Regions from separate parts of the Bradyrhizobium sp. 170 genome, predicted to be linked through region 3. Evidence: riboswitches for the same ligand, from Rfam matches in the RefSeq annotation. Region 3 holds a riboswitch; each other region holds the start of a gene.
The links. A riboswitch is a leader RNA that binds a small molecule or an ion and turns the genes downstream of it on or off. The one in region 3 is predicted to bind cobalamin.
Positions count from the first base shown of each region.

Region 1: it holds a riboswitch for cobalamin, as region 3 does, so the genes downstream of both, IVB05_RS07340 (TonB-dependent receptor) here and IVB05_RS04940 (ribonucleoside-diphosphate reductase subunit alpha) in region 3, are expected to answer to the same signal.
Region 2: it holds a riboswitch for cobalamin, as region 3 does, so the genes downstream of both, IVB05_RS07255 (DUF1636 domain-containing protein) here and IVB05_RS04940 (ribonucleoside-diphosphate reductase subunit alpha) in region 3, are expected to answer to the same signal.

Region 1 covers NZ_CP064703.1:1,529,448-1,536,745, reverse strand. The annotation lists gene IVB05_RS07355 (helix-turn-helix transcriptional regulator) at 1-211, opposite strand, end outside; gene IVB05_RS07350 (serine hydrolase domain-containing protein) at 530-955, shown strand; gene IVB05_RS07345 (PepSY domain-containing protein) at 1,136-2,602, opposite strand; gene IVB05_RS07340 (TonB-dependent receptor) at 2,615-4,972, opposite strand; cobalamin riboswitch at 5,087-5,288, opposite strand; gene IVB05_RS07335 (histidine phosphatase family protein) at 5,409-5,981, shown strand; gene cobT (nicotinate-nucleotide--dimethylbenzimidazole phosphoribosyltransferase) at 5,992-7,044, opposite strand; gene cobF (precorrin-6A synthase (deacetylating)) at 7,072-7,298, opposite strand, start outside.
Region 2 covers NZ_CP064703.1:1,509,900-1,517,197, reverse strand. The annotation lists gene cobN (cobaltochelatase subunit CobN) at 1-676, opposite strand, end outside; gene cobW (cobalamin biosynthesis protein CobW) at 676-1,704, opposite strand; gene IVB05_RS07255 (DUF1636 domain-containing protein) at 1,701-2,075, opposite strand; cobalamin riboswitch at 2,168-2,386, opposite strand; gene cobO (cob(I)yrinic acid a,c-diamide adenosyltransferase) at 2,430-3,083, shown strand; gene IVB05_RS07245 (cobyric acid synthase) at 3,088-4,536, shown strand; gene cobD (threonine-phosphate decarboxylase CobD) at 4,547-5,503, opposite strand; gene cbiB (adenosylcobinamide-phosphate synthase CbiB) at 5,515-6,456, opposite strand; gene cobU (bifunctional adenosylcobinamide kinase/adenosylcobinamide-phosphate guanylyltransferase) at 6,582-7,085, shown strand; gene cobS (adenosylcobinamide-GDP ribazoletransferase) at 7,082-7,298, shown strand, end outside.
Region 3 covers NZ_CP064703.1:1,035,689-1,042,986, reverse strand. The annotation lists gene IVB05_RS04940 (ribonucleoside-diphosphate reductase subunit alpha) at 1-2,014, opposite strand, end outside; cobalamin riboswitch at 2,129-2,345, opposite strand; gene IVB05_RS04935 (short-chain fatty acyl-CoA regulator family protein) at 2,482-3,903, opposite strand; gene IVB05_RS04930 (acyl-CoA thioesterase) at 4,039-4,470, shown strand; gene IVB05_RS04925 (MmgE/PrpD family protein) at 4,467-6,020, shown strand; gene prpC (2-methylcitrate synthase) at 6,032-7,204, shown strand; gene prpB (methylisocitrate lyase) at 7,215-7,298, shown strand, end outside.

The DNA of each region.
Region 1 (7,298 bases), 490 kb from region 3:
CGGCGCGTTTGGGATGAAGCGGGTCGAACTGCCCCATCCGCTCAACATATTCGCGATGAAAATCGAGCGGAATTCCGCTCAAGAGAAATCGATTGTGGTTAAGACCATCATCGACGGCGTAAAACGCCATCGCTGATGCATCGAACATCCCTCTCGCAAATTGAACGGCCTGACTGGCTGCCGGATCAGAGCGACTCGCGATCATGTACATGGCCACCCTCCCAATTTGCTTCCTCTGAAAGTCGGACATCGAGCGCATCCGTCTCGCGCACGGGGCAGACGCACCTTTCAGTCAAGCAAAATGCGGGCCAACCCCTTAAAAACGCGATCAAAAAAGGACATACTGCCCGGCGCGGGCGGCGGACAGCGACAACTCATATCCACCGTCCGGTGGATTGCTGCGACACCCGCCGCCGCGATGATCCCGCCAGGCTCGTCTCCCAGAGATGCTTGGCGCTCAAGGTACCATGTCGATTGTCCGGCTGACGAAGGTCAGATCACGCTCGCCAACTGGCGCCAGCATCCGCAGATGGAATGGAGCTATCGGAATGTTCGCGAAGTGCTTCCCACCGCGAACATTGCGCGATCGAGCACGCCAGTAGCGCTGCCGCGGTCGCCCCGCTATCTCGACGAGATCCCCTTCGCGGACCTGAAGGGCGAAAAGAGGACGGTCGCTGACGCGTTGCGCTCAACCCACGTCGACGGCTTTTTGGTGCTCCATCGCGGCCGGACCGTCACGGAGTGGTATGCGCACGGTCTCGCGCCCGATGCGCAGCACCTGATATTTTCGGTCAGCAAATCCATAGCCGGCACGGTCGGCGGCATCCTGACCGGGCAAGGCCGGCTCGATCCCGAAGCGCCGGTCGTCCGCTATCTTCCCGAGTTGAAGGCTTCGGTATACGGCGGCTGCACCGTCCGCCACCTTCTCGACATGAGCGTCTCTGAAGCGGATTAATCCTGCTGTTCGCACGATCGCCGTGGAGCCGGCCGGCTCGATCGTCTGATGAATGCAGCCGCGCCGGAGAGATCCGCGCTAAACATCGAGGGTTCGAGCTCGGCGGTGCTGGCAGTAAAGAAACGCGCGTGTCGCGGCGAACTTTAGAGTTGCTGAGTGTTCTCAGCGAAACGAGGAAGATCAGACTTCTCGAGCATCTTTACGGACCACTTTCCCAAGCACGGAGTATCTCACGCGTCGCCAGCCAATAACTATGCCAGTTATTGCGAACAGCAGTCCACACATGCAGAGGCCGACTATCAAAGTGCTCCGGACGCGAGGACGAATCACAAGGATTGGAAAATCCAGCGTGTGTAATGCGCTGTAAAGCCAGCGATACGCGCGGCGCGACGAGTCCAATCTTTGCAAGATGTTCCCGCTCGCGCCGTCAATGTCATACCACACGTTGCCGCATACCGAACGGTAGACAGGCGCACCCGGTATCGTGGAGGACGCCATGTAGTTGTCATCTGCCGCAAGGATTGCTGGAAAGCCGCAACCAAATGCCAAGCGGTGGGTCAACGCTTGGACCTCGCGCGAGTCCAGGAACCCTGATTGATCGTCCGATCTCGGGCTCCCCGCTCGAACTAGCGTTTGCCTCCCGAGATCGATCCGGTCGCGTCGATAGCGGTCCCCATTGAAGGCGAACCATTCGATCTCTCGGGCAGACGGCGATATTGACCCCCAGTCTGTAGACGGAAGCCTGTTCCAGGCTGGTGGGGACGCGGCGGCGTTAGCCTCGGTGTCGGTCAATTGCCCACGCGAGAACAACCGCCCGTGATCCATGGATAGCCAGCCGCTGAAGATCCACGTCAGGACGAAAACTGTCGCTATTAAGCCAATGACGTGATGCAGCGCATGCCAGCCATGATAGGGCGAAACGGCAGTCCCCTGCTGAATCCTGATCCGCGCGCCCCCAAGCACCGCGCCGAGCGCCGCTCCGATCAAGGCAAGCAGCGACAGCGTCCATACCACGCGATCCCAGAGCGACCAATTGCTTCGGAGCATCATGGGATAGATCCAGTGCAGCACGCTGCCCGCAAGATTCCACCACCTCTCGCTGCGCGTCGTGTCCAATACGATCTCGCCGGTGACCGAGGACACATAGACTGCTGTATCGGCCGCATCGTTGAGCGCCACGCGAAACAAGGGACGGTGACGATCGAAGCCGTTCGGCACGCTCCATTGATCATAATCTGCGAGCTCAACGATTGACGCGCGCGAGATATCCATGCCGCGCCGCCTTGCATGATCCCTCGCCGCAGCGAGGGCAATGTCGGGAGATTTCTTCAATGCGGCACCCGTCGCATCTGATGCACGGATCGTCCGCAATTGCGACGACCCCGAAACGACGTACACCGGCCCGTCGGTCCGCTGGATCAGCCGAACGCGCGCGGCGTCCTCGATGCCGCTTGCCTCGACAGCTGTCGACGGATCGATGGTCACACGAGCGCTGTCCACGGCGGCAAGTCCGGCAAAGCGTTCCGCTTCCGTGAGCGACGGAAACGGAACGAAGTGCATGACAATGCCGGTCGCAAACCACATTGCGAACAGGAGGCAGAACGCGACCCCGAGCCATCGGTGCAGCAGGACCAGTCCGTCCATCATACGGCAATCACCTCACCATTTGAGGGCGGCGGAGATCTCATAGGTGCGCGGGGCTCCCAGCAGGATCTGGTCGGGATAGAACGGATCGCCCCAGATCGCGTAGCGCTTGTCGGTCACATTCCGCACCCGGAAAGTCAGCCGCGTTTGCTCGACGGCATTGAAGACGGATTTGGGGATGTCGACGAAGGCATAGAGATCGGCCACCGTGCAGGCGTTCATCGTCACCGTGACGGTGTTGTAGCGATCGCCGACATGGCGGCCGATCACCCCGAGCTCGACCGGCCACGGCGTGAAGAACCGGTAGGACGCGCCGGCGTTCGCGACGACGCGCGGCACGTTCGGCGGCGTATTCCCGGAAAACGAGCCACCAGCAAAATTGTAGTCGGCATAGCGCGCGTCGACATAGGCGATGTTGCCCCACACACGCCAGGCTTCCGTCAGGCGCATGGAGGCTGCGAGCTCCACGCCCTTCGATTCCTGCCGTCCGGCGAAGTTGAGCTGCATGCCGCCGGCCGCCGCATAGACATTCTTGCGCAGGATATCGAAGGCTGAGAACGACCACTCCGCCCGGTTGTCCCAGAACAGATGCTTCACGCCGGTTTCATAGGTCCGCGATGTTGTCAGGTCGAGCGGCTGGAGCGGCCCGAGCAGAAAAATGTTATTGGCCGACACGTCTGCACCCGTTGCGTATTGGCTGAAGAACGTCAGGCCGGGAACGGCCTCCCAAGTGTAGCCGATGCGGCCCGTCACCGGCATCCAGGATTTCGAGAAGGGAAAGCCCGTCTTCACCACGCCGTTCGCGTCGGTCGAATTCCGATCGAGCCCGATATGCTCCATGCGCAGGCCACCGACCAGAGCAAATGTCCGTGTGATCTTAAGGCGATCCTCGAACGACAGGGACTCATTGTCGATTCGAGCGGTCTGTCGCTGCGTCGTCAGCAGGCCGTAGTATCCGCGCGCGGGATCGACCAGCGTGACCAGGTCGTGGGGGAAGTTGGCGGCACCCGGGCGGACGAAATCGAGGCCGCTCGCCGCAACCGTCGTCACGAGGCGGTTATCCATACCGACGATGTTCGCATCCCAGGTCAAGTCGGTGATGTTGCCTGCGAGCTTCTGGCGATGCGCCACGTAGAAGCGCTCGCGATCGACCAGGTTCGAATTGGCGTTGAACGCCTCAACTTCGTTGTTGAGCCACTCGCGCTCGGCGCCATAGCCATAGGCCTGGCTCTTCAGGGTCAGACCGGGTGCGAGCCTGAGCTCGAAGCCGCCGCGAAGCCATACCTCCTTCGCCACGTTACGATTATCGAGAACGTTGTAGTTGGTGTTGAAGGTGCGGTCGTCGATCGTGACGGGCCCCAGGTTCGATCCGTTGTAGTTCGAGACGTAGCTCCCGGAGACAATGCCGGCTGTGGCATGGGATCCGCTGAAGGCGACCGGAACGAGCGGCACGCCCCAATAGGCCCTCGAACGGTCCTCCTTGTATTCGATGGCGCCCCAGACCTTGAGATTGTCGGATATGCGGTAATTCAGTTGGCCCGATACGTCGAGCGTCTTCGTGTTGGTGTCGTCGGCAAAACCGTTGAGTGAGGAGCGGCTGATGTCGAACCGGTAGTCCAGGCTCTGGATGTTGGTGCTGCCGCCGGAGCCGTAGTAGCTCCGGAACGAATTCAGCGAGTCATAGGAGAAGTACGCCTCGTTCCGGATCGGCCCGATGTGCGGCTGCTTGGTCAAGAAATTGACCGCACCGCCTGCGGCACCCTCGCCCGACAACAGTGAGGCTGGTCCCTTCAGAAACTCCACTGCCTTGAGATTGGCCGCATCCATGATACGCGACGTCATGTTCTGCGGACCGATCTTGATGCCGTTGTAGAGCACGTTGATCTGGCTGTTGGTGAAGCCGCGCATCGAGAAGGCCGAGGGCTCGGCCGGATTGTCACCGGACGTCACGCCGACCGCGCCTTGCGCGACTTCCGACACCGTCCGATAGCCTTGCTCACGGATCGTCTCAGCTGAAATCACCTCGACGGTTGCCGGAATCTCGCGCACGGTCAGGCCAAGACGCGAAGCGCCCTTGGCGACAGCGTTCGTGTTCGGCGGCGTCTGCATTGCTTGCTCATCAGGCTTCGGTGCTGTCGCGGCGGACGTGGCTCTGCTTGCCGCCGTATGGCGCGCGCCGCGTTCGTCGCGACCGGCCGGCTTTGCCGGTCTGCGCTTCTGATCGGCACCCGGATAAATCTCGACGGGTGGCAATTGCTCACGGGAGCTCGCCTGTTGCGCCCAGGCTACGGAGATGTCGAGGGAAGCAAAATAAGAGAGAACGCCGGATGCGAGCAAGAATTTGCCCGACCGGGCGGCACGAAGAGACGACATGGTTGATACCTCGGTATGACGTCAGTGGCACGTCACAGCGACCCAGGTCTCAACCTCCAGCTTGCTAAGCCTCGGGTGAAGCCGAATGTCTGTACTCCCCGACCGACATCTTCGCGTGTGACCACGGCTGACGGCAGGTCTCCTGGCTTGCGGGTCGTTACCTTGCGTCGCCTTCCCGGGACCGAGATGCCCAGTGGCTCGTGACGCAACATTCTCCGCTCACAGTTGCGGGGGCAGCTACGGCATTGAGGAAACCTCCTCGCACCGCATTCCCTTTTCACCCCCGTAAGGGGAAACCGTCGCGTGCATCTAGGATTAAGACGAGCGCGGAGTCAATGTGCAGTCTGGGTGTCCTTGTCGCAGCGATCTCTACATTGACAATTGCTTACCGGAGCGTGCTATCGCGTTACTGCTCTGACGTAGGTGGAGACGTTGAATGGAAGGGGACACCTTCCTCTGGCTGGTCCGGCATGCCGTCGTCAATGGCGTCGCAGGGACGATCCATGCCTCGGACGCCCCCGCGGATCTCAACGACCGGACGCAACTTGAAGCGCTGAGACGGCATCTGCCGCAGGACGCCACAAGCTACGCAAGCCCGTCGCGACGGACCGTCGACACGGCGCGTGCGCTGGGGCGTGACCCGATCCTGGTGCCCGAATTCCGCGAGCAGGATTTTGGCGACTGGACCGGGCAGCGCCACGACGATCTCGCCGCTGCCGGCCGCGAAGGCTACGCAAAGTTCTGGAGCGATCCGGCTCACTCCCGGCCGCCGGGCGGCGAAAGCTTTGAGGATCAGATTGTCAGGGTTCGGCAGGGCCTCGATCAGATCGGGACCGGACCGGCAATCCTTGTCGTCCATTCCGGCACCATCCGCGCTGCGCTGTGCATCGCACTTGACCTCACCCCGCAGGCTGCCCTCCGCTTCGTCATCGACCCGCTCTTCCTCACTCGCATCGATCGGCTGTCGAATGGCTGGCGGGTGCTATCGGTCAATCAGCGCGCTGCTTGAAGCGCCGTCATCAGGCCGGCCGATCCGGCACGTTGGCTTGCGCAAAGGTCGCCATGCCGTTGTGCAGGGCGCATGCGAGCCGCACCAGCGGCAGTACGATCGCGGCACCAGATCCCTCGCCGAGCCTCAGGTCCAGGCTGACCAGAGGATGGATGTTGAGCGCGCGAAGAATCAGGCGATGTCCCTGCTCCGCCGATTGGTGCGAGGGCAAGAGATATGGCTGACACGACGGATTGAGACGCACCGCCGCGAGCGCTCCAGCTGACACGATGAAGCCGTCGATCAGGACCGGAATGCGCCCCTGCGCGGCTGCGATGATCGCACCGCAGATGGCGGCGATCTCGAGACCCCCAACTGCACACAAGATCTTTTCGGCAGAAGCCCCCGCAAGCCTGTGCAGGGCCAGCGCGGCATCAACCAGCCGCGCCTTGCGGGCCCGGCCGGCGGTATCGACACCGGTTCCGCTACCTGCGATCTCTTCGGCGCTCACGCCGAGCAGGGCCGAAGCGATTGCTGCCGAGGTCGTGGTGTTGCCGATCCCCATTTCTCCGAAGATGAGTAGATCAGGATGCCCGGCCTCTGCGCGCAGCACCGCGCGCCGGCCGCATTCAAAGGCGAACGCCAGCTCGCTCGGGTTAAGCGCCGCCTCCACACTGAAATCGCGGCTGCCACAGCGCGGCTTGTCGGTGACGACACCCGCCAGCGGCGCTCCCGCCAACGTGCCGGCGTCGACGACTTCGAGACCCAAACCCAATTCGCGTGCCAAGACCGATATCGCAGCGCCGCCCGCGGCGAAATTCGCCATCATCGCGATCGTCACCTCCTGCGGATAGGCCGACACGCCCTGCGCGACGATGCCGTGATCGCCGGCAAAGATGATGATCGGCACGCGCGCCGCGCGAGGTTTTTCCGTCTGCTGCAAACCGGCAAGCTCGACCGCAATGTGCTCGAGCCGGCCGAGCGCACCGGTCGGCTTTGTCAGTTGCCCCTGCCGCGCGAGCGCCGCCTCGCGATGGACGGCCGAGACATCAGGGCAGTTCTGGGAGACCCACTCGGGAAGCATGTTGTTCTGCCTCTGCATGCAGCCGCCTCACGGCCTGCGCTTGAGAATGTAGCTGTCCATGATCCAGCCATGCCGTTCGCGCGCCTCTTGCCGCGTCGCGACGATGCGAGGGCCAACCTCGGCAAGCTCACCGGACATGATGATTTGATCGGACATGCCGAGATAGGCGCCCCACCAGATGTGCAGGCCTTTCGGCTCCAGCGATTGAAAGGCGGTGCCGCCATCAAGCATCACGACCACGGTGTCGGTGCCGT
Region 2 (7,298 bases), 470 kb from region 3:
AGCTCTTCCGCAACGCTACGATCAGAGCGTCGACCGGATCCGTGTCGGCCGCCGTAAGATAGGACCGATAGAACGTAACCAGCGCGCTGGGCCGCCCATCGGAGGTCGGCGCAGCCACGACACCACGCGCGGGGTCATAGAACCCGATCTCGGGAATATCGATCGCCCCGACAACAGGTCCCGCATAGAGTCCGGATGCGAGCGCGAGCTGCGCGATCGCAGCCTGCGCCGCAACCGGCCCCCCCTTGTCGCAGAGCACCTTGAGCCGCCGGAGCGTCGAAACCGGCAATGTGGAGAACGCGTCCAGTCGCAGATCGTCACGACCGTCCGCCGGCAGCACGGCCAGCGCGATGCCGCGATCCCTGGCGAGCTGATGCAGCACCGTGAGCCCATACGACCAGTAGGACTCGCCGCCGATCAGGCGCACGAGGATGCCGCGTGCTTGCGACAGCGTTCGCTCGACATAGGTGTCGACCGACAGCGGATGACGCAGCTCGGCAAGACTGGCGAGCCTCAGCGACGGCAGGCTGGCCCGCCCTCGCCGCCAGCCCGACGCGAAGGCGGCAAGATCGCTGTCCGAAAACGAAAGCACCACGAGATCGGCCGGATCCTGGCCGATGTCCCGTGGCGTCGCGGTCTCCTCCAGCCCGCGGCTCTCGCGGAAGACGACGTGCATCAGATGCCAAGTCCTGTCCTGATCGCGGCCTCATCGATATCGCCGTGCTCACCGATCACGACCAGCTTTGACTGTCGTGGCTTAGCGCCCCAGGGCCTGTCGAACTGATGCCGCACGCGCTCGCCGACCGATTGCAGCAAGAGCCGCATCGGCTTGCCTTCAACGGCGACATAGCCCTTGGCGCGCAGCACATTCTGCTCGCGCGCCAACCGCTGGATCGATGCGATGAGCGCATCGACATCGGTGACTTCCGGAAGCTCGATGACGACAGAGGTAAAGTCATTGTGCTCGTGCTCGCCGTCATGATGCGACGGGCGCGCGGCGAGATCATCTTCCGCCGCCGCTTCAAGACCCAGGATCACGCGCGCATCGACCGCGCCGTCCACGACGGGCAGCATCGGCACGCGGCGTGGCATCTCGGCTTCGATCGCAGCCCGCGCTGCTTCAAGCCCTACCGATCCGGCAAGGTCCGCCTTGGTCAACAGCACGATGTCGGCGCAGGCGATCTGGTCCTCGAACACTTCTGACAGCGGCGTCTCGTGATCGAGATTGTCGTCGGCCGCACGCTGCGCTTCCACCGCATCCGGATCCGGCGCGAAGCGACCGGCCGCGACGGCCTCCGCATCGGCCAGCGCGATCACGCCATCAACCGTGATCCGGGAACGAATCTCCGGCCAGTCGAATGCCTTGAGCAAGGGCTTCGGCAGGGCCAATCCAGATGTCTCGATCAGGATATGGTCGGGCTTCACGTTGCGTGCGAGCAATTGCTCCATGGCCGGAATGAAATCGTCGGCCACGGTGCAGCAGATGCAGCCATTGGCAAGCTCGACGATGTTTTCGGCCGGACAATTGGCATCGGCGCAAGATTTCAGGATGTCCCCATCCACGCCTTCGCTGCCAAACTCGTTGACGAGCACGGCAAGCTTCTTTCCATTGGCATTGGTGATCAAATGCTGGATCAGCGTCGTCTTGCCCGATCCAAGAAAGCCGGTGACGACCGTGACGGGGACTTTTGCGAGCGAGTTCATTCGGCGGCCTCCGGCACGACGGCAATAGGTGGAATGCGGGCGCGCGATTGCTTGCGAAAGATCTCCGGACGGCTGCGCCACGGCACGATGCCGTCGGACGCAGCCGCATAGGCTGACGCGCCGGCGATCACATCGCGCGCATTGGTTTCCGACAGACGGCCGTAGACATAGCACCACCGTCCCGGCGCGCTGAGCGCGACCGAGCAGCCCTGACTGCACGCGGACAGGCATTCGACCGGAACCACACCGACGCCATCAGGCACACCGGCCTCGAGAATGGCGGCATGCAGGCGCTTGCCGGGCGTGGTCTCGCCCTCGCCGAGCGTCTGGCCGGCACGGCAGGTGATGCAGACGTGAAGTGTGACAGTCATCGCCCCTTCCAGGATAAACAGCGGGAGCGATGAGGTGCGCGAATCCATCCGAAGGAAGGCTCGCTTCCCCGTCGCGGAACACCCCGTCCGCCGGTCTCAAACGTTGCGCTGGCAGGTCTCCCGGCTTGCGGAGCAGGATTTTGTCCTTCGATGTCCGCCTTCCCGACCCCGTTCGGGGCAGTGGCTTCGGGCATCTCTCCGGTCACGGTCGCGGGGGCGGCTGCTTTTCGAACCCAAACCTCTCGATTTGAGCCCTATCGCATTCCCTCTTCGCCTGTCATAGGACAGGAACCAACGCAGGCCCACCATTTGCCCAAGCTAGCTACTTGTCAAGCCGAAGGACCACGTCAGATGATGACTGAACAGGATGCCGCCGAGGACGAGGACGTCGTGGCCTCCGAGGCTTCGAGTGGTGCCCGCCATGCGGCGAAAATGGCAAAGAAAAAGCTCGCCCGCGACAAGATCATGGCGACCAAGAGCAGTGAGAAGGGACTGATCATCGTGCATACCGGCGCGGGAAAGGGAAAATCGTCCTCCGCCTTCGGCATGATCGTCCGCTGTGTCGCGCATGGCTTTCCCTGTGCGGTCGTGCAGTTCATCAAGGGCGCCTGGGATACCGGCGAGCGACGCCTGCTCACCGGGCATTTCGGCGATCTCTGCCAGTTCCATGCGATGGGAGAAGGCTTTACCTGGGAAACCCAGGACCGCGCCCGCGATATCGCCGCCGCAAAGGCAGGCTGGGACAAGGCGAAGCAACTGATCCTGGATTCCCGCTTGCGCATGGTCGTGCTCGACGAGATCAACATCGCGCTTCGATATGACTACCTGGACATAGCTGAGGTCGTCGACTTCCTGAAGACCTCGAAGCCGCCGATGACGCATGTCGTTCTCACCGGACGCAATGCCAAGGAGGAGTTGATCGAGATCGCCGATCTCGTCACCGAGATGACGCTGGTGAAACATCCGTTCCGTTCTGGCGTCAAGGCCCAGCCGGGCGTCGAGTTCTAATTCGATGGCGCGCGCATTGATGATCCAGGGAGCCGGCTCGGACGTGGGTAAATCGCTCATCGTCGCGGGTCTCGCGCGTGCCGCCAAGCGACGCGGCTATCGCGTGCTCCCATTCAAGCCGCAGAACATGTCGAACAATGCAGCCGTGACTGTCGATGGCGGCGAGATCGGCCGCGCGCAGGCGTTGCAGGCGTTGGCTGCCGGCGTCGAGCCGCATACCGATATGAACCCGGTCCTCTTGAAGCCGGAAACTGATGTCGGCGCCCAGATCATCGTGCATGGCAAGCGCATCGCCACGGCCCGCGCGCGCGAATACGCATCCCTGAAACCTTCGCTGATGGGCGCGGTGCTCGAGAGCTTTGCGCGGCTGAAAGATCGCGCCGATTTCGTGCTCGTCGAAGGCGCCGGCAGCCCGGCCGAAGTGAACTTGCGCAAATCAGACATCGCCAATATGGGCTTTGCCCGGAGAGCCGACGTTCCCGTGGTGCTGATTGGCGATATCGACCGCGGCGGCGTCATCGCGCAGCTCGTCGGCATCAAGACCGTGATCAATGCGGACGATGCCGCGATGGTCCAGGGTTTTCTGATCAACAAATTCCGCGGCGATCCCACACTGTTTGACGACGGCTATCGGCTGATCGAAGCCCGGACATCCTGGCGCGGCTTTGGGGTGCTGCCCTACTTCACCCGGGCCGGCGAACTGCCGGCCGAAGATGCGCTGGGGCTCGGTGAGGCGCGAAAACCTGGTCAATGCAAGATCGCGTTTCTCGCGCTGTCGCGGATCGCCAATTTCGATGATCTCGATCCGCTCAAGCTCGAGCCCGGCGTCGACCTCGTGATGGTCCGCCCGGGAGAGGCCATTCCCGGCGACGTCAGGCTCGTGATCATTCCCGGCTCGAAATCGACGCGCGGCGATCTCGCCTTCCTGCGCGCGCAGGGCTGGGACATCGATCTGCTCGCGCATCACCGCCGTGGCGGTCATGTGCTCGGCGTCTGCGGCGGCTACCAGATGCTCGGGCGGAGCGTGGCCGATCCCGAAGGGATCGAGGGCCCGGCTGGCGAAACGCCCGGTCTCGGCCTTCTGAACGTGACGACGGTGATGACGGAGCAGAAGACGCTCACCCGCGTGACCGCGCAGCACGCGGAAACGAGGCACCCGATCGACGCCTACGAGATTCATATCGGTCAGACGGACGGGCCGGACCGTGCGCGTCCATTCGCTCTGCTTCATGGCGCGCCGGAAGGCGCGGTCTCAAGCGACGGACGTGTCTGCGGCAGCTATCTGCACGGCCTATTTACGTCCGACAGTTTCCGCAGCTCGTTTCTCAGGCAATTGGACATTCCGGTTGCCAACCAGCGGTATCATGGGCGGGTGGAGAGCGCGCTCGATGCGCTGGCCGATCACATCGAGGCCCATCTCGATGTCGAAGGGCTGCTCGCGCTCGCACGTTGAGCGCCAAACGTCAGCTCGAGAGAGCCTCGGCCAGCCGCGTCCATTCCGATTCATCGCCTGGCAACCCCAGCCGCAACCAGCCCGGCCTTTGCTCGAAGATCCGTGACCAGATGCGCGCACCGGCCAGCCGCGCCTGCGCGGCACGCCCGTCGCCGGTCTCGTAGAGACGGAACAGCGGCGTGCCGCCGATAAGGCGCCACCCCTGCGATTTCACGGCGGCATCGAGCCGCAGGCAATCGGCTTCCAGACGGGCCGCGGTCGCACTGGCCCAAGCGCGATCGCGCAAGGCGCGCCATCCGACCGCAATCGCGGCACCGGATACCGGCCACGGGCCCGCCATCGCCGATAGCGCGGCGATGTCTTCTTCCGCGCCGAGCACAAAGCCAAGGCGCAACCCCGCGAGGCCATAGAACTTTCCGAACGAGCGCAGAATCAGGAGACCGGGTCGTCCCGCCTCCGCCGCCAGCGATAGCTCTGGCCTGGCGTCGGCAAAGCTTTCGTCGATGACGAGACGACCGACGCGCGGCAAGAGCGCGAGCAACTCAGCCTTGTCATAGCGTCGCCTGTCGGGATTGACGGCCACAGCAAGATCGGCGCGCGCCAACGCGTCAAGACTGGCGACTTCTGCAACATGCCAGCCGGCGGCCGACAAGACAGCGGCGTATTCATTGTACGTCGGCGCGAGTACGCGCGCCCGGCCGCACGGCGCAAGTCGCGGCAGGAGCTGGATCGCGGCCTGCGCGCCGCCCATCGCCAGAATCGGCGCCTTGGTCGCATAGGCCTGCCGTGCGGCTTCATGTAGCGATTCAAGATCTGATCGCGATGGCAGGGCGTTCCAGAAATGCGGCTCGATCTCGCCGATCGGATAGGGCTGACGATTGATGCCGGTCGACAGATCAATCCAGTCCTGCATGCGTCCACCGAAGCGCTGGACGGCCTGATCGAGATTGCCACCATGCTCGCGCATCGCCGCCCTCGTCATGCCAACGCCAGTGCGACGAGCAACCCGCCGAGGAGCAGCATCGCGCGGATGTAGAGCATCAAGCCTTGCCGGACGTCGGCAGCGAGCGGATCGCGCGCGCCGTCGTTCAGCCAGGGCTCATTGGTCGCGCCGCCATGATAGCTGCGCGGCCCGCTCAGACGGACGCCGAGCGCGCCCGCCATCGCGGCTTCCGGCCAGCCGGCATTGACCGAACGATGGCGGTTCGCGTCCCGTACCATGCATGACAGCGCATCCGTGACGCGCAAGGAGACCAGCGCGAATAGGAAGCCGGTGAGACGCGCCGGAATGAAGTTGGCGATATCGTCGATTCGCGCGGCCGCCCAGCCAAAATACAGATGACGCTCGGAACGATGGCCGATCATGGAGTCGAGCGTGTTGACGGCCTTGTAGCCGACGATGCCGGGCAGGCCGAACAGTGCGCCCCAGAACACCGGCGCCACGATGCCGTCAGATGTATTTTCGGCAAGACTCTCGATGGCTGCCCGCGCGATCCCCGCGTCATCAAGCGTTGCGGGATCGCGCCCCACGATCTGCGCGACCGCCAGTCGTGCAGCATCGATGTCGCCCGATTGCAGCGGCCGCGCCACCGCGGTGACATGGTCATAAAGCGAGCGCAGCGCGATCATCGGCCATGCGAGAATGCCGATGAGTACAACGCCGCTCCAGCCCGGCCCCAACATAACCTGCACGATCCAGGCACCTCCGGCGCAAAGCCCGATCACCAACAGTGCAGCGGCGACGCCTGCAATGCGGCGGATCGACGGGGCGTCGACGGACCGGTTCCAGCTGCGATCAAGCAGGCTGATCAATTTACCGATCCAGGTCACGGGATGGCCGATGCGCGCGAACAGTGCGCCGGGCCACCCCAACACGGCGTCCACCGTCATCGCTACCGCTATTGCCCCGGCAAAGTCCACGCATTGTCTCCTGTTACCCGCCTGATGCGCAAGAATTCCAGCGAAGCGCAAGCCCCCCGAGAGGAGAATTCGGCTTTGTCTTTGCCGGCGATTGATGGTTAGTGCGGGTCTGAACGGAGAATTCAATGGCGATCGTGTTGATCACGGGAGGCGCCCGTTCCGGCAAAAGCCGGCGCGCCGAGGCGCGTGCGCAAGCCTATCCTGGCCGCCCCATCTACATTGCGACCGCCGAAGCGCTCGATACGGAGATGGAAGAGCGGATCGCCCGCCACCGCGCGCGCCGAGGCAATGACTGGATCGAGCGAGAGGCCCCGCTCGATCTGGTGCAGGCACTGACTGAAACGGACCATAGCGGTGCCCGGCTCGTCGATTGCCTGACGCTGTGGCTGTCCAACCTCCTCCATGCCGAGCGCAACTGGTCGGACGAAGCCGCCCTGCTCACCGCTGCGCTCGGCCGACAACGCAGCCCCGTGATCCTTGTGACCAACGAGGTCGGCCTCGGGATTGTGCCGGATAACGCGCTTGCGCGTGCCTTTCGCGATGCCGCTGGCCTGTTGAACCAAAATGTGGCCGCGGTAGCCGACGAGGTCGAGTTCGTGGTGGCGGGATTGCCGATGAAGGTCAAGTGATGCCTGGGGTCGAGCAGCTCCGAACCATCATCACCGACTTGAGGATCGGTGTTTCGTTCGCCACGATTCTTCCTTTCGGCCCGTCCACGGCCGTGGACGATGGCGAAGTCACGCGCGCAACCTGGTCGCTTCCGGTCACGGGCTTGCTGGTGGGGCTCGTTGGATCTGCTGTCTACGGCGTCGCCTACGCGGTTGGCCTGACATCGGGGCCGG
Region 3 (7,298 bases):
CATCCTGGAATCCCATCAACCCGAGACCGACCGGGCGGTGCCGCAGGTTCGAGCGGCGCGCTTCCGGGATGGTGTAGAAATTGATGTCGATGACGTTGTCGAGCATCCGCATCGCAATGGTCACGCTGCGCTTCAGCCGCGGCTCATCCAGCCGCCCTTCCCGTACATGGTTGAGCAGATTGATCGAGCCGAGATTGCAGACGGCAGTCTCGTCGTCGGAGGTATTGAGCGTGATCTCCGTGCAGAGGTTCGAGGAATGAATCACGCCGGCATGGCGCTGCGGCGAGCGCAGATTGCAGGGGTCCTTGAACGTGATCCAGGGATGCCCGGTCTCGAACAGCATGGTCAGCATCTTGCGCCAGAGATCCGTGGCGCGAACCTGCTTGAACACGCGGATCTCGCCGCGCGCCGCCTTTGCCTCATATGCCGCATAGCGCTCGGCGAACGGTTGGCCATAGAGATCGTGCAGGTCGGGCGTCTCATCTGGCGAGAACAGCGTCCATTCGCCGTCGGCCTCGACGCGCTGCATGAACAGGTCGGGCACCCAGTTCGCGGTGTTCATGTCATGGGTGCGGCGGCGGTCGTCGCCGGTGTTCTTGCGCAGGTCCAAAAATTCCTCGATGTCGATATGCCAGGTTTCGAGATAGGCGCAGACCGCACCCTTACGCTTTCCGCCCTGGTTGACCGCGATCGCAGTGTCGTTCGCCACTTTGAGAAACGGCACCACGCCCTGGCTCTCGCCATTGGTACCCTTGATGTGGGCGCCGAGCCCGCGCACGCGGGTCCAGTCGTTGCCGAGTCCGCCGGAATACTTTGCCAACAGCGCGTTGTCCTTGACCGATTTGAAGATGCTATCAAGGTCGTCGGCAACGGTGGTGAGGAAGCACGACGACAATTGCGGCCGCAGCGTTCCCGAATTGAACAAAGTGGGCGTCGAAGCCATGAAGTCGAACGACGACAGCAGATCGTAGAACTCGATGGCGCGCCCCTCGCGGTCGATCTCGCGCAGCGCGAGACCCATGGCGACGCGCATGAAGAACGCCTGCGGCAGTTCGATGCGGTTGCCGCGCTCATGCAGGAAATAGCGGTCGTAGAGCGTCTGCAGCCCCAAAAACTGAAACGCCAGGTCGCGTTCCGGCTTCAGCGCCGCGGCGAGCTTTTTCAGGTCGAACCGCGCCAAATCGGGATCGAGCAGTTCGGCCTTGATGCCGGTCTTGATGTAGGCGGGAAAGTATTCGCCGTAGCGTACCGCCATGTCGGCCTGCGACGCGCTGGTCGGCGCATCAAGCACGAACGACAGAACCTCGGTGCGCAGCTTGTCGAGCAATAGCCGCGCGCTGACATAGGCGTAGTCCGGCTCCTGCTCTACCAGCGTGCGCGCCGCCATCACCGACGCCAGCGCCAGTTCGCCCTCGCCGATGCCGTCGTAGAGATTGCGCTGCGTCTCAGTGAGCACGGCTGCGGCGCTAACGCCGTCGAGACCGGCGCAGGCCTCTTCGATGATCAGCGTCAGGCGCGCGATATCGAGCGGGACCTGCAGGCCGCTCGCCAGCGTGACGCGCAGCGCAGGCTCGCCCGACGGCTGAGCGGCATTGGCGGCTTCCTGTCCGGCGCGTTGTCTAGTTCGCTCCTCGCGATACAGCACATAGGCGCGCGCGACCTTGTGGTGCTCGCTGCGCATCAAGGCCAGCTCGACCTGGTCCTGCACGTCCTCGATATGAAAGGTGCGGCCCTCGCTCATCCGGCGCGACAGCGCGCCGACGACTTCCGAGGTCAGTTGCTCGACGATTTCATGCACGCGGCGGGAGGCGGCCGCGCCATGCCCCTCGACCGCGAGGAACGCCTTGGTCATCGCGACCGAAATCTTGCTGGCGTCGAATTTCGAAACCGTGCCGTTGCGGCGGATCACCTGCATCGGCGGCGCGCTGTCCTGCGAAGCTGACGATTCGGTTCGCAACGCGAGAAAGGGAGCGGCTTTGGCTTCGGGAGAAACGAGTTGAGAAGATTGCGACATCGGCAGACCCCGTAGTGTTGTTGGGGCTGGATGTCTTGGAGCGACGCTGCATTGGATGCCCGGCGCAAAGCACCGGCATGATTCTGCGAGCGACCGCCGGACACCCCGCCCGTGGACGTTTTTCGGTGTCGCGGCAGGTCTCCTGGCTCGCAGGTCGGCGTCGTACCCGGTCTTCCCAATGCGTGGCCGCATCAGTGACGTGAAATCGGGAACAACTCACTGCTTACAGTTGCGGGGGCAGCGTCGGATTCTCGCAAAACACGCGATACACCGACTTCCCTCTTAGCCACCAAATCTTGCGATAGGGCGGGCCGTGACGGCTATATCTGGTATTATTCGGGCCGGAGTGTCAATGGGGCGCTGGAGATCGACGATCAAAAAATTTCCGCAGGGGGATGAAAAGCACGGGAAGCTGATTCTTTCTCCGCTTGAAAAACGTTTTCCCCGCTATTCCAGCCGCGTTCAGCTCATGACGTCGCATAGGGCGCGAAGCGGGACCGCGTTTCGTCGATTCGCAAGGCCCGGCCGACCGGCGGAAATGCGCGCTGCGGACAGTCCGGCCGTTCGCACACCTTGCAGCCCATGCCGATCGGCGTCGCCAGTGACGGATCGATCTTGAGGCCCTGCGAATAGACGATTCGCTCCGCATGGCGAACATCGCATCCGAGGGCGACCGCAAACGTCTTGGCGGGCGCGCCGTAGCCCCCTCGGCCGTGCGACACCGTCCGGGCAACCCAGAGGTAGGTTCGCTCATCGGGCATCCGCGCCAACTGCGTCAGGATACGCCCCGGGTTGGCGAAGGCCTCATAAACGTTCCACAGCGGACAGGTCCCGCCGACCCGCGAAAAATGGAAATCGGTCGCCGATTGGCGCTTCGATATGTTTCCGGCGCGATCGACCCGGATGAAGAAGAACGGCACGCCCCGCGCATTGTGGCGCTGCAGGGTGCTCAGCCGGTGACAGATCGTTTCAAAGCCCACCCCGAACTGGTGACTGAGCAACTCGATGTCGTAACGGCACCGCTCCGCCTCGTTGAGGAAAACGGCGTAAGGCAGGATCAGCGCGCCGGCGAAATAGTTTGCAAGGCCAATGCGGGCGAGGCCGCGTGATTCGTCGCTGGTGAACTTTGCCTTGTCGACGATCGAACATATCGCCTCGTCCAGTTCCAGAATGGCGATCTGCGTCGCGAGCTGAAACGCCTGCTGGCCGGGATCAAGGCTCGGCGACAGCCGCAGCGTCCGCGTGCGGCCATCGAACAGGCGCTGCGTTCCCGATCCCAGCTCGTCGATCGCGTCGATCAGGACAGTCACGCCGTGCCGGCTTTCGAGATACGACACCAGGCTTGGCGTCATCCGCCCGATCGGCAATTCCACGCGGCCGGCGATCGCTTCCGCCGCATCGTCGAGCTCGGCAATGTAGTTGTGATGCAGATAGAAGAAGTCGCGGACTTCCTCGAACGGCGTGGATGGCAGTACCGCCGCCACGGCTTGACGGTCGTCGCCGAGCCGCGCGGAGATTGCCGCATATTGCTCGGCGGCATGGCGGTATTTGCGGTTGAGGTTGACCAGCGCGCGCCCGACCGCGGGCATGTTTTGCGCGAGTTCGCGAAGTTCAGCGATAGCGATCGATTCGCCCAGTGAAGGATCCGCCAGCGCTTCGCGGAGGTCCGAGATCAGGCGCGCCTCATCGCCCTCGGCGAACGACTGCACGTCAAGGCCGAATACCGAATTGAGTGCCAGCAGCACCGGCACGGTGAGCGGCCGCTGATTGTTTTCCAGTTGGTTGAGGTAGCTGAGCGAGATCCCGAGTTTGCCGGCAAGTGCGGCCTGCGTCAGGCGCTGCTCCTCGCGCAGTCTTTTCAACCGCACGCCCATGAAGGTCTTTTTCATCGCATCACCTTCGCAAACTTTGCAAACTAAGCGGCTTTTCTTCGCAAGACTATGCTTTATCAGCCGTTTCGACGGTGCACGTTTGTAGATATTGCGAAGTCGTGAGGAAATAACAAGTCGTCCGGAGCAGGAAAAATGCATTCAGCGGCGTCGCCAAACCTCCATCCCAACGAAACCCGGTTCGTGGAGATGGTGTTTCCGGAGCAGGCCAATCACTACGGCACGCTGTTCGGCGGCCATGCGCTGAGCCTGATGGGCAAGGCGGCATTCGTCACGGCCACGCGGCACGCCCGCCAGAGCGTGGTGATGGCGACTTCGGACAGAATCGAATTTCATGAGCCCGTCCATGTCGGCGAACTCGTCGAACTCGTCGCCCAGGTCGTGCGCGTCGGCCGCAGCTCCATGACGGTCGCCGTCGACATGATCCGCGAAGACCTGATCAGCGGCCGGCGGAAATCCGCGGTGCGTGGAACGTTCGAGATGGTTGCGGTCAACGAATTCGGCCGTCCGGTTCCGATCGCGCAACCAACCATGACCGATCCAATCCAGAAGGAAGCTGCGTCTTGAAACAGCATAGCGTTCGCACGTCCAAATCGGCCGATCATCTCCCGCGCGCGAGCCAACTGGCCTGGAAGATCGCCGAGGTCGCCGCCGACCCGGTCGCGGTCGAGAGCGATGTGGTGGAGATGCTGGGCAACCGCATCATCGACAACGCCGCCGTTGCCGCGGCCTCGGTGGCGCGGCGTCCCGTTGCCAGCGCGCGAGCGCAGGCCGAGGCGCATCCGTTCCAGCCGGGGGCCACCGTGTTCGGCCTGACAAGGCCGCAGCGGATTTCGCCGGAATGGGCCGCCTGGGCCAACGGCGTCGCCGTCCGCGAGCTCGATTTCCACGACACGTTTCTGGCGGCGGACTATTCGCATCCCGGCGACAACATTCCGCCATTGCTGGCTGTCGCCCAGCACTGCGGGCTGACGGGCGCGGACCTCGTTCGAGGGCTGGCGGCGGCCTATGAAATTCAGGTCGACCTCGTGAAAGGCATCTGCCTGCACGAGCACAAGATCGATCACATCGCCCATCTCGGGCCGTCTGCCGCCGCCGGGATCGGCGCGCTGCTCGGCTTGCCTGCCGAGACGATCTATCAGGCCGTTCAGCAGGCGCTCCACGTCACCACGACCACGCGGCAGTCGCGCAAGGGCGAGATATCGAGCTGGAAGGCCTATGCGCCGGCCTTCGCCGGCAAGATGGCGATTGAATCCGTCGATCGCGTGATGCGCGGCGAAGGCGCACCGTCACCCGCCTATGAGGGCGAGGACGGTTTTATCGCCTGGCTGCTCAGCGGCCCCAAGGCGGAGTACGCAGTGCCGCTGCCGGAAAAGGGCGAACCCAAGCGCGCCATTCTCGACACCTACACCAAGGAGCACTCGGCCGAATACCAGAGCCAGGCCCTGATCGACCTCGCACGCCGGCTGGGACCGAAGATCGGCGATCTCTCGAAGATCGAAAGCATCGTCGTCCACACCAGCCACCACACCCACTACGTCATCGGCACCGGCGCCAACGACCCGCAGAAGATGGACCCGAAGGCGAGCCGCGAAACGCTCGACCATTCGATCATGTATATTTTCGCGGTCGCGCTCGAAGACGGCGGCTGGCATCACGAGCGATCCTACGCCCCCGAGCGCGCCGGTCGCGAAACCACGGTGGCGCTGTGGCGCAAGATCTCGACGATCGAAGACCCCGCATGGACCCGCCGCTACCACAGCCACGATCCGAAGGAAAAGGCGTTCGGCGGCCGCGTTGTCGTGAGACTGAAGGGTGGCTCCGTCATCAGCGACGAACTAGCGCTGGCTGACGCGCATCCGCTCGGCGCCCGCCCGTTCAGGCGGCCGGACTATATCCGGAAATTCCGCAACCTGGCGGAAGGCGTAATCAGCGCGGCTGAGCAGGATCGCTTCATCGCTACGGTGGAACGACTGGCCTCGCTCAAAGCAGGTGAACTGACCGACCTCACCTTCGCGATCGATCCAAAATTTCTCGGCAGCACATCGACGCACGGCATCTTCGACTGGCGCGACACTGCTCCGGTTGCGGTCCAGCGCGCCGCCAGCAATCGATAAGGGAGATTAAAATGACGGACATCAAGCCTTCGCCCAAGAAATCGGTCGCACTTTCAGGCGTGATCGCCGGCGACACCGCGCTGTGCACGGTCGGCCGCACCGGAAACGACCTGCATTATCGCGGCTACGACATTCTCGACGTCGCCGAAAGCTGCGAATTCGAGGAGATCGCGTATCTCCTCGTTCACGGCAGCCTGCCCACCTTGTCGGAGCTCAGAAACTACAAGGCCAAGCTGAAGGCGCTTCGCGGGTTACCTTCAGCGGTATTGCAGACGCTGGAATTGCTGCCTGCCGCCGCGCATCCGATGGACGTGCTCAGAAGCGGCGTTTCCGCGCTCGGCTGCATCCTTCCCGAGGCCCATGATCACAATCAGCCCGGCGCGCGCGACATTGCCGACCGGCTGATGGCCTCGCTTGGGTCGATGCTGCTGTACTGGCACCACTACGCCCACCATGGCCGCCGGATTGACGTCGAAACCGACGACGATTCGATCGGCTCGCACTTCCTGCATTTGCTTCATGGCAGAATGCCGCCGCCATCGCACGAGCGCGCGATGCATACCTCGCTGATCCTCTACGCGGAGCACGAGTACAACGCCTCGACGTTCACGGCGCGCTCGATCGCGGGCACCGGCTCCGACCTCTACTCCGCGGTCACCGGAGCGATCGGCGCGCTGCGCGGGCCGAAGCACGGCGGCGCCAACGAGATCGCGTTCGAAGTGCAGAAGCGCTACGGCGATACGGACGAGGCGGAGGCCGATATCCGCCGCAGGGTCGCGGCCAGAGAGGTCGTCATCGGCTTCGGTCACCCGGTCTACACCATTGCCGACCCGCGCAACAAGGTGATCAAGGAAGTCGCGCGCCGCCTCAGCATCGAGGGTGAGAACACCCGGATGTTCGAAATCGCCGACCGGATCGAGGCCGTCATGGCCGATGCCAAAAAGATGTTCGCCAATCTCGACTGGTTCAGCGCAGTCTCCTACCACGCGATGGGAGTGCCGACCGCGATGTTCACGCCGCTGTTCGTGATTTCCCGTACGTCGGGGTGGGCGGCGCATGTGATGGAGCAGCGCATCAACAACAAGATCATCCGCCCGGCCGCGAACTATATCGGCCCGGAGAATCTGAAGTTTGTGCCGTTGCATGAGCGTGGCAAGGCGGCCATCGCCCCACGCGCCGCGTAAGGAAGCAACAATGGTGTATCTCCTGGGTACTGATCTGGCCGACAGGCCGGCCGGGGTCCGCTTTCGCGATCTCCTGGACAAGCCAGGCATCCTC